2 regions of the Brevibacillus borstelensis genome follow, and region 1 is predicted to be linked to the other one. Evidence: riboswitches for the same ligand, from Rfam matches in the RefSeq annotation. Region 1 holds a riboswitch; the other holds the start of a gene.
What was found. A riboswitch is a leader RNA that binds a small molecule or an ion and turns the genes downstream of it on or off. The one in region 1 is predicted to bind cyclic di-AMP.
Positions count from the first base shown of each region.

Region 2: it holds a riboswitch for cyclic di-AMP, as region 1 does, so the genes downstream of both, V5G20_RS22680 (C40 family peptidase) here and V5G20_RS07325 (ABC transporter ATP-binding protein) in region 1, are expected to answer to the same signal.

Region 1 is NZ_CP144922.1:1,575,895-1,580,488, forward strand. Features, by position in the region: gene V5G20_RS07315 (ABC transporter ATP-binding protein) at 1-322, shown strand, start outside; gene V5G20_RS07320 (ABC transporter ATP-binding protein) at 338-1,342, shown strand; cyclic di-AMP (ydaO/yuaA leader) riboswitch at 1,470-1,614, shown strand; gene V5G20_RS07325 (ABC transporter ATP-binding protein) at 1,769-2,911, shown strand; gene V5G20_RS07330 (ABC transporter permease) at 2,908-3,558, shown strand; gene V5G20_RS07335 (glycine betaine ABC transporter substrate-binding protein) at 3,656-4,567, shown strand.
Region 2 is NZ_CP144922.1:4,725,385-4,729,978, forward strand. Features, by position in the region: gene V5G20_RS22665 (class I SAM-dependent methyltransferase) at 1-241, opposite strand, end outside; gene V5G20_RS22670 (PspA/IM30 family protein) at 332-1,027, opposite strand; gene V5G20_RS22675 (LiaF transmembrane domain-containing protein) at 1,115-1,525, opposite strand; cyclic di-AMP (ydaO/yuaA leader) riboswitch at 1,904-2,042, shown strand; partial or broken gene V5G20_RS22680 (C40 family peptidase) at 2,048-2,557, shown strand; gene V5G20_RS22685 (response regulator transcription factor) at 2,938-3,657, shown strand; gene V5G20_RS22690 (sensor histidine kinase) at 3,658-4,594, shown strand, end outside.

The DNA of each region.
Region 1 (4,594 bases):
CGATCTCGGTGTCGTAGCCGAGATGGCGGATCGAGTCGTGGTGATGTACGCGGGAGAAGTGGTGGAGCAGGCTGACGTCTTTTCCCTTTTTGCGGAGCCGAAGCATCCGTATACAAAAGGGCTGCTCGGTTCGCTGCCGAAGCTGGACGAAAATCGGGAGGAGCTGGACTCGATCCCCGGCTCGGTACCGAATCCGCTCGACATGCCGGGCGGCTGTGCGTTTCACCCGCGCTGCCCTGCCGCCACAGAAGAGTGCAAGCAAAACAAGCCGCAGCTTCAAGAGGTGGCCCTGAACCATCTGGCACGCTGCTTCTACGCGTAAAGGAGGCACATAGCAATGGACCAGACGAAAGAACCGCTGTTGGTGGTTAAAGGGTTAAAAAAGCATTTTCCCTTCAAGAAAGGCATGTTTTCCAAAGAGACAGGCTACGTACGGGCCGTAGATGGCGTCGACTTTACCGTGTACCGCGGAGAAACGCTGGGAATCGTCGGAGAATCCGGCTGCGGCAAGTCGACCACCGGCCAGATGATTTTGCAGCTGCTGGAGCCGACCGAAGGGGAGATTTGGTTTGAGGGAAAAAATCTGTCCACTCTCGGCAAAGCCGAGGTCCGCACTTTGCGGCAGCACCTGCAAATGATTTTTCAGGACCCGTATTCCTCGCTCAATCCGCGGATGCGGGTGGAAGAAATCGTGGCCGAGCCGCTGCGCGTACACGGCACCCACAAAGGAAGCGAGCTGAAGGAAAAGGTTGTGGAGCTGCTGCGCCTTGTCGGGCTGGATGCCCACCATATGAGCCGCCACCCGCATGAATTCAGCGGCGGGCAGAGACAGCGGATCGGCATCGCGCGCGCCCTCGCCTTGAATCCGAGCCTGATCGTCTGCGACGAGCCGGTATCGGCGCTCGACGTGTCGATCCAGTCGCAGGTGCTGAACCTGCTCAAGAAGCTGCAAAAGGAGCTAAAGCTGACCTACATTTTCATCGCCCACGGCTTGCCTGCCGTCAAGCATATCAGCGACCGGATCGCGGTCATGTACCTGGGCAAAATCGTGGAGCTGGCAGAGCGCGACGAGCTGTTTGCAAACCCGCGCCACCCCTACACGGAAGCGCTTCTGTCGGCTGTCCCGATTCCTGATCCGACGCAGCGAAAGGAACGGATTGTCCTGCAGGGCGATCTGCCGAATCCGGCCAATCCTCCGTCCGGCTGCCATTTTCACACCAGATGTCCGTATGTGCAGGATGTGTGCAGACAGACTGCGCCGACACTGACAGAAGGTGCTGCAGGGCATTTTGTCTCCTGCCATTTCCCGCTTGCTCAAAGCCAGGAAGGCGTTATGGGATAAAACTGGCATTTGTTTCACGAAAAAAGGAGGTGCCCCGATGTCTTTGGCAGACAGAAGGGGCCTTTTTTCATCAAGTAGAGACTGAGTGGTCATCCGGAGATTTGACTTGATGATCGAGTTCATGCATAATAGCCATAAGCTTAATTTCCGATTTGCATAATCGGAAAGCGGGGGAACCACTTTTTCCGGGGCGAATCGGCAGCATATCTGCCGTAGGGAACCATCTTTCCCGAGTCCGTCAGCTAACCTCGTCAGCCTCAAGATGGGTCAAAACAAGCATTCCGTGTCAGATCATTCCGACGTGGAAAACAATTCGGTTTTTTGACCCTATGCTTTTGCAGGGTCTTTTTGTATTTTTACAGGTACAGACCCTGCATTGGCGGGGTCTTTTTATTTTCAAAAATACAGCGAAAAGAGGGGATGCGAATGGCAAATGCGGTTGTCTTTGAACGCGTGCGCAAATCGTACGGCTCGACGACTGTGATCCCGAATCTCAATCTGGAGATTCCCGAGGGGAGCATCACAGTGCTGGTCGGGCCATCCGGCTGCGGCAAGACCACGACGATGAAGATGATCAACCGGTTGATTTCGCCAACATCGGGGACGATTACCGTCGGCGGAAGGAATTCGGCGGAGGTCGATCCGGTCGCGCTGAGGCGGAGCATCGGCTATGTGATTCAGCAGGTCGGCCTGTTTCCCCACCTGACAATCGCGGAAAATATTTCGCTGGTGCCACGGCTTCAGGGGGGAAAAGGGTCGATTGATCACAAAAAGGTCGATCGCCTGCTCCATATGGTCGGCCTGGCCCCCGACCGGTACCGGGACAGATACCCGTCCGAGCTCTCCGGAGGCCAGCAGCAGCGGGTAGGGGTAGCCCGGGCGCTGATGAGCGATCCGCCGATCATTCTGATGGATGAGCCTTTTTCGGCGCTCGATCCGGTTACCCGGGAGCAGCTGCAGGATGAGCTGATCCGGCTGAACCAGGAGCTGAACAAAACAGTCGTTTTTGTCACCCACGACATGGATGAAGCGTTGAAAATCGCCGACCAGATCGTGGTCATGCAAAACGGGAATGTGATCCAGCAGGGGACGCCCGATCACATTTTGCGCCATCCGGCCAATGATTTTGTCCGGGAGTTCATCGGGGAAAAACGGCTGCAGTCCCACCTCGGGCAGCTTGTCCAGGATGTCATGGTCACGCAGCCGGTTACCGTCTCCCCGGGCCGAGGGCTGGCGGAGGCTGTACAGATCATGCACCGCAAGCGGGTAACCGGGCTGATCGTTGTCGACAAGCATGGGAAGTACTTGGGCATGGCGGATACGGCGGATATTCACAAGCGGTACCCGGATGAATCGCTGGCCATCCGCGATGTGATGCGGACAGACACCATGACGCTTTCACCCGACACTCCGCTCGCGGATGCCATCGGCTTCGTGCAGGAAGCTCCGTACGGGTACGTGCCGGTCGTCCGCCAAGACGGGACGTTGGCAGGCTTGTTGACAAGGGCCAGTCTGGTCGATGTGCTTGCACGGCCATACTTGGATCAGGAGAGGAGCGTGGCGCAATGAGTGAAGTGATTTCCGTAATGGCAGACCGCTGGCCGGATATTGTGCAGGCGAGCTGGGAGCATATCGTTCTGTCTGTCGTCGCGTTGTTCTGGGCGATTGTAGTTGCGGTGCCGACAGGCATTCTGCTGACCCGGTACCGGAAGCTTGCCGGTCCGGTGCTGGCCGTGATCTCGGTCTTCCAGACGATTCCCAGTCTGGCGCTGCTCGGATTTATGATTCCGCTGTTTGGCATCGGACCGATCCCGGCTGTCATCGCGATGGTCATTTACGCGCTGCTGCCTATCGTCCGCAATACGTACACCGGCATTTTGGACGTCGATTCCTCGCTGCTGGAAGCAGGGCGCGGCATGGGGATGACCAAAGGCCAGATGCTGCGGATCGTAGAGCTTCCACTGGCCCGCCCCGTCATATTTGCCGGGATTCGCACGGCTACGGTCATGACGATCGGAGTGGCGACGCTCGCGGCGTTTATCGGGGCAGGCGGCTTGGGCGACCTGATCCTTCGCGGGATTGCCATGGTGGACACGGGCATCATCCTGGCAGGTGCGGTGCCGGCTGCGCTGCTGGCGGTCTTGTTTGACCTGATTCTGGCCTGGGTAGATTGGCGAGTGACGCCAAAAGGATTGCGCATTCGCCACTCGCGTTAGGCCGCTTTATCCAAATAGCTGATTTTTGAAGACTTGAACACATCAGGCTTTTTGGGGTTTTTCAAATAAACGGTTAATGATGAAAGGGGAGGATCTTGTGAGAGCAGGATGGCTGAGGAAAGTTGGAATGGGCGTGTTGGCATTGTCGATGATGGCTGTGACGGGCTGCTCGGTTCTGACCGGTACAAAAGCGTCTGATCAGGTGACTGTGGTGGGGAAAAATTTCACGGAACAAGATATATTGACGAATCTCGTAGGTATCATGCTGGAGAAAAATACGGACTTAAAAGTCGAGACAAAGCCGTTTTTAGGCGGGACCGATGTAGCTTTTAACGCCGTCAAAGGCGGCAGTGCAGACCTGTATGTAGAGTATACGGGAACGGGTCTGGTCAACATCATGGGACAGGAAGCGATGAAGGACCCTCAAGAGGTGTACGACAAGGTAAAGGCAGATTTTGCAGAGAAATACAAAATGGAATGGCTGGAGCCGATCGGGTTTAACAACACCTATGCCCTGGCGGTGACAAAAGAGACGGCCGATAAATATAAGCTGAAGACAATCTCTGATCTGATCCCGCATGCGCAACAGCTCACGTTCGGAACCGAACAGGAGTTTCTCGAGCGCTCGGACGGCTTGAAAGGCCTGGAAAAATCATACGGCCTGAAATTCAAAGGTACGAAATCAATGGACGCCGGTCTTAAATATAAAGCAATCAGCGAAGGGAACGTCGATATCATCGATGCCTTCTCGACAGACGGTCAGCTCGTGAAGCACGATTTGGTCATTTTGGAGGACGACAAGCATTTCTTCCCGCCGTACTTTGCCGCGCCGCTCGTCCGTCAGGAAACGCTGCAGAAGCATCCGCAGATCAAGGAAGTGCTGAGCAAGCTCGCCGGGAAGATTGACGACAAGCAAATGGCGGTGCTCAACGCGCAGGTGGATGTAGACAAGAAGAAGTCGCGGGATGTTGCGGAAGCTTGGCTGAAGGAGCAGGGGCTGATTCCTTAAAATGAGGAAGTCGGCATTGGCTAGATA
Region 2 (4,594 bases), 2.4 Mb from region 1:
GCATTTCGCGAAACAACGGATCTCTCTCCACCAAAATGTATTTGGTATCGAGCCTTTTTTTCTTTAGAATGCTTTCCGTAAAGGCGCCTGTTCCAGGCCCCAGTTCTATAATCACGTCAGACTGATTCCAGTCCACGCTGCACAGCATCTTTTCGCATAAAAAACGAGAGCTGGGAATGATGCTTCCTACACGTCCTGGCTCCGCAAAAAATCGACGTAAAAAGACCATAAAGTCTGCCAAGGATAGAACCTCCTAGGGGAAAAGCAGCCTGCTTGGACAGGCTGCCTGGTTGCCACTTCCTATTCTACACGAGATGCCTGATTCCTGTCGTTACTCCTGAACTTTCGCAGGCTCGGCATCCTTTTTGCTTTGCAAAGACGCTTTGATTTGGGCCAGCTCCTCATCCAGATCATTCTTTTCAAGGGACTCGAGAGCTTGCTCCAAACCAGCGCTGGTCTGGCGCCACTGGCCGCTCAGATTGGCTTCCGCTTCCATCCGCAGCACTTTTTCTTCCATCCGGGAAAAGCCTTTGCCGGCAGATTGATTGCCCATGCCGACAATTGCATGGTTCACTTGTTTTTGCGTTTTCGCTACTTGCGCTCTTGCCATCAGAGTGAATTTTTTCGCTCTCATTTTATAAAATTCTTCTTTCAGCTCGGTCAGCTTCTCGCGCATTTGCTGAGCGGCTTCCGATGCTGTCAGATAAAGGGCTTCGTATTCCTGGGCACGCAGCTCGTATTGCTTCTTGTCGGCCAAAGCCCGGCGCGCGAGCAGGTCTTCCCCTTCGGTCAGCGCCAGCTTTACTTGACGATCGCGTTTTTCCGCAAGCGCCACTGCCTCTTCCCATTGCTGGTGGAATTTCTTCTCCAGGGCCACTTGCTTGGCTACTGCCACTTCTACTTGTCCGATCTCCACTTCCATGTCACGCATGTACTGATTGAGCATAACCACCGGATCTTCCATTGAATCCAAAGCGTCATTCACAGAAGCCACCGTCAAGTCACGCAGTCGTTTAAAAATACCCATTTTTTAGTCCTCCTTATCATATCACAAGAAATTTGATTGTCATGTACCTTGCACTTTTCAGGTTTGTTTCATCACTTGTCATCGATATCAAGGTTGTTGCTTCTTGGCCATTCTGTGCTCCCAGCCGTCCAGAGCATCCTCTTTCAATACCTGCCTTGCCCACTGCCGCTCCCATACTGTCGGCATGGAATCATGCGTCTTGTCACTGCGGCGGATAAAGCGGTACCCGAGGTAAATCACTCCGATAGCCAGTACGACATTGAACAGTAAATGCAGCTTGCCGATCAACATTAACAGCCCGAACAGAAAGACCAGTATCCCCCAGAAGCGGGAACCGGAGCTGCCAATCACTTTACGGGCTCCGTATAACATGATCAGCCCGGGGATCAGCACACCGAGGAAATCGCCGCCGTCGATACCGAGTTGGTCCAATAAGACAAACCCTCCGGTCAGCAGCAATGCGAGTCCAAGGAGCACCTTGCCAGACCGCTCACTCATGAAATGCTTCCCTCCAATCGACTATTTGTTGGTGTGTCAACCTTATGCCTTTATTCTAGACGGGGCGAGTGTTCGACATAACGGGCGAGCGGTTGGTTTTTGCCTCCGTCCCTGGACGGATAAAGTGTCGTCCCCCAATCGGACAAGGATCCCTCTTGATTGGATTCAGCCCTTTTCCGGCGCAGGGCGAGCCGTCATGGAGAAGAAAAGTCCGACACATGGTTTCCATTACATATAGAAGAAAAATGTCGTTTGCACGGTACTGACGAAACGTTACAGCTTATGACAAAATATTGTGACGAAATCGTGAACAAACAAGGGTAGAAAAAGGAAAAGTGGGACAAGTGTTGAATTGTGTGGAGGTGCGTGTAAAAAAATATCGAAAAATAGCCGAGTTCCGCTATGCGGAAACGGGGGACCCACTATCTTTGGGGTGAATGGCTGCGCTCTCGCAGTCTAGGGCATTCCTTTCGACCGAACCCTTCAGCTAACCTCGTAGGCTCAGGAGAGGAGCAGTATCTTTTGCGCAAGACAGTAGTTTCTTTGCTTATTGCCGGATTGCTTGCAATGGGTACCGGTGCGGCGCATGCTCAGGAGGGAACCCCCCTGATGACTGTCGTCAATGATCTGTACGGTGTCCCTTACAAGTCTTCCGGAACCACGAAAAAAGGCTTTGACTGCTCCGGTTTTACACGCTATGTGTTTGATGCGCTAGGTGTAGATTTGCCTCACAATTCTTCTTCTCAGTATCAAGTCGGCCAACCGGTTAGCCGCAAAGATTTGCAGCCCGGCGACCTCGTCTTCTTCAAGACGAATGGAAGAAGCATTTCCCACGTAGGAATCTACATCGGCAATGACACGTTTGTGCACTCGGAATCTGGCAGAGGCGTCGTCAATACCAAATTGAGCGACCCCTATTACTGGAGCAAACGCTATGTAGGAGCCAAGCGAATCGCTGCTCCGGCACTCCAGGCGAAAGCCACCGACACTCCTCCAGCCAAGAAAGCGGTACAAGCGGCTTCCTTGCCTGAAGCACAACCAGAACAACAAGCGAAAGCGCCCGAGGCAGCTCAACCAGAGCAACAGCCTGGGCAGCAGGCAGCAGCTGCAGCTGAGACACCAGTTGAGACACATACAGTGCCACAGCCGGAACAACAGCCGGAAGCGCAGCCTAGCAAGTAAGTGCAAGCACAAAAATGAAAGCCAGGGACGTTAGGTCTCTGGCTTTTTCTGACGAAATTTAGTACCTGGTGTCAATAGGAAGTAACACCCGCTATTCTTCATTATATGTCCTTTTTCCTGCCGGAACACGCTGGTAACGTTTGGTTTCTTTGTCCTTCACCAGTCAAACCGTGTTATGATAGGAGAGAATACAAATATTCAGGAGATTTGAGGTTACTGGGGGAGTACCTGTGAAAGACCATATTTTGCTTGTAGACGACAATCAGGAAATCATAGAGCTTCTTGAAGATATTTTGGAAAACGAAGGGTATGAGGTCACTTTTTCAGAGAGCGGGGAGCATGCCCTTACTTTGTTGAAGCAAGGCTTGAAGCCCAATTTGATTCTTTTGGACATCATGATGCCGAATATGAGCGGCTATGAGCTGTGCTCGCAAATTCGCCGCGAATCGGACCTGCCGATCCTGTTTCTCAGTGCGAAAGGAAAAGCGGTCGACAAAGTCGTCGGTTTTGAAATCGGCGCCGATGACTATATCACGAAGCCATTCGACACGGAAGAGCTGCTCGCCCGCATCCGGGCGCATCTGAGAAGGTACGAGCGGATTCGCAAGCATACCGAAGAGCACAGCGAAAAGGACCCATCCGGCTCCTCCATTACCGTTTTGAAATTTAAAGGACTGGAAATCCACAAGGAAACGTACTCGGTGTATGTAAATGAAGAAAAAATTGACCTTTCCACCAAAGAATTTCAGTTGCTCACCTTTCTGGCCGAAAATGCCGGCATTGTGTTTACCCGCGAACAAATTTACGACCGGGTATGGGGATACGGCTACGGCTCCCTCAATACTGTGACGGTTCATATCAAAAATTTGCGGGAAAAGCTGGAACGGGAGCGGCAGTACATCAAAACGCAGTGGGGGACGGGTTACGTTTTCATCGGGGAGAAGGTGTAGATGAGCATCCGCAACAAGCTGTTCCTCTCGTTCTTCGCACTGATTGCGCTGAACCTGTTCGTTTTCAAGTTTGTCTTCGAGGATATTATTGTCGTTCAACTGAAAACGGATCGCCACAATCAATATCGCTATGAAAAGGAAACGGCTGAAAAGGTTCGCGTCAATCAGCTGCTCAGCGCCAGCAATTTCAAGGACCCGACAGACCGCAGCGAGTTGGAAAAGCAGTTGCCGGAGGATTTGGTATACAAAATGTTAGTCAAGGACGCCAACGGCAACACGATCTTCATCAAGACATCCCAGGCATACAATTTGAAAAATCCGCCGAGGAAAATAAAAAAGGAAAATACCGATCTGAAGGTTGTGGCGGAATACCATTTTCAACACGAACCGCCGAAAAAAGGCGAAACCATCATCTACTTCTACACAGATGACTCCGATATTATGGCAACAAAAGGGGTCAGCATGATGCTCTGGTACATCTACGGGAGCATTGCCCTGGTCGGACTTGTCCTGCTCGGCTTCTTCGTCCGCTGGATTCACCGGCCGGTAAACGAGCTGTCCCGCGTAACGCAGGAAATTCGCGAAGGAAAACGGCTGGTTTCGTTTACGTACCATTCAGAAGACGAATTTGGCCGTCTGTTTCGCTACTTCTCCGACATGGTCGATCAGCTCCGGTTTTCCGAAGAGCGTCAATCCGAGCTGATTTCCGCGATCGCTCACGATTTCCGGACACCGCTGACAACAATCAAAGGATACGCCTCCTACATCGCCTCAGGGCGGGTAACCGATCTGGAACGGATCAAGAAGCAGATGAAAAAGATCGAACAGAAGACGGACGATCTCGACAAGCTGCTCGACGAACTGCAGGACTTTACCCAGCAAAGTACGGAGCTGAAGCTGAACCTGAGCCGCATCCACGTCAAGAGCTTTGCAAAAG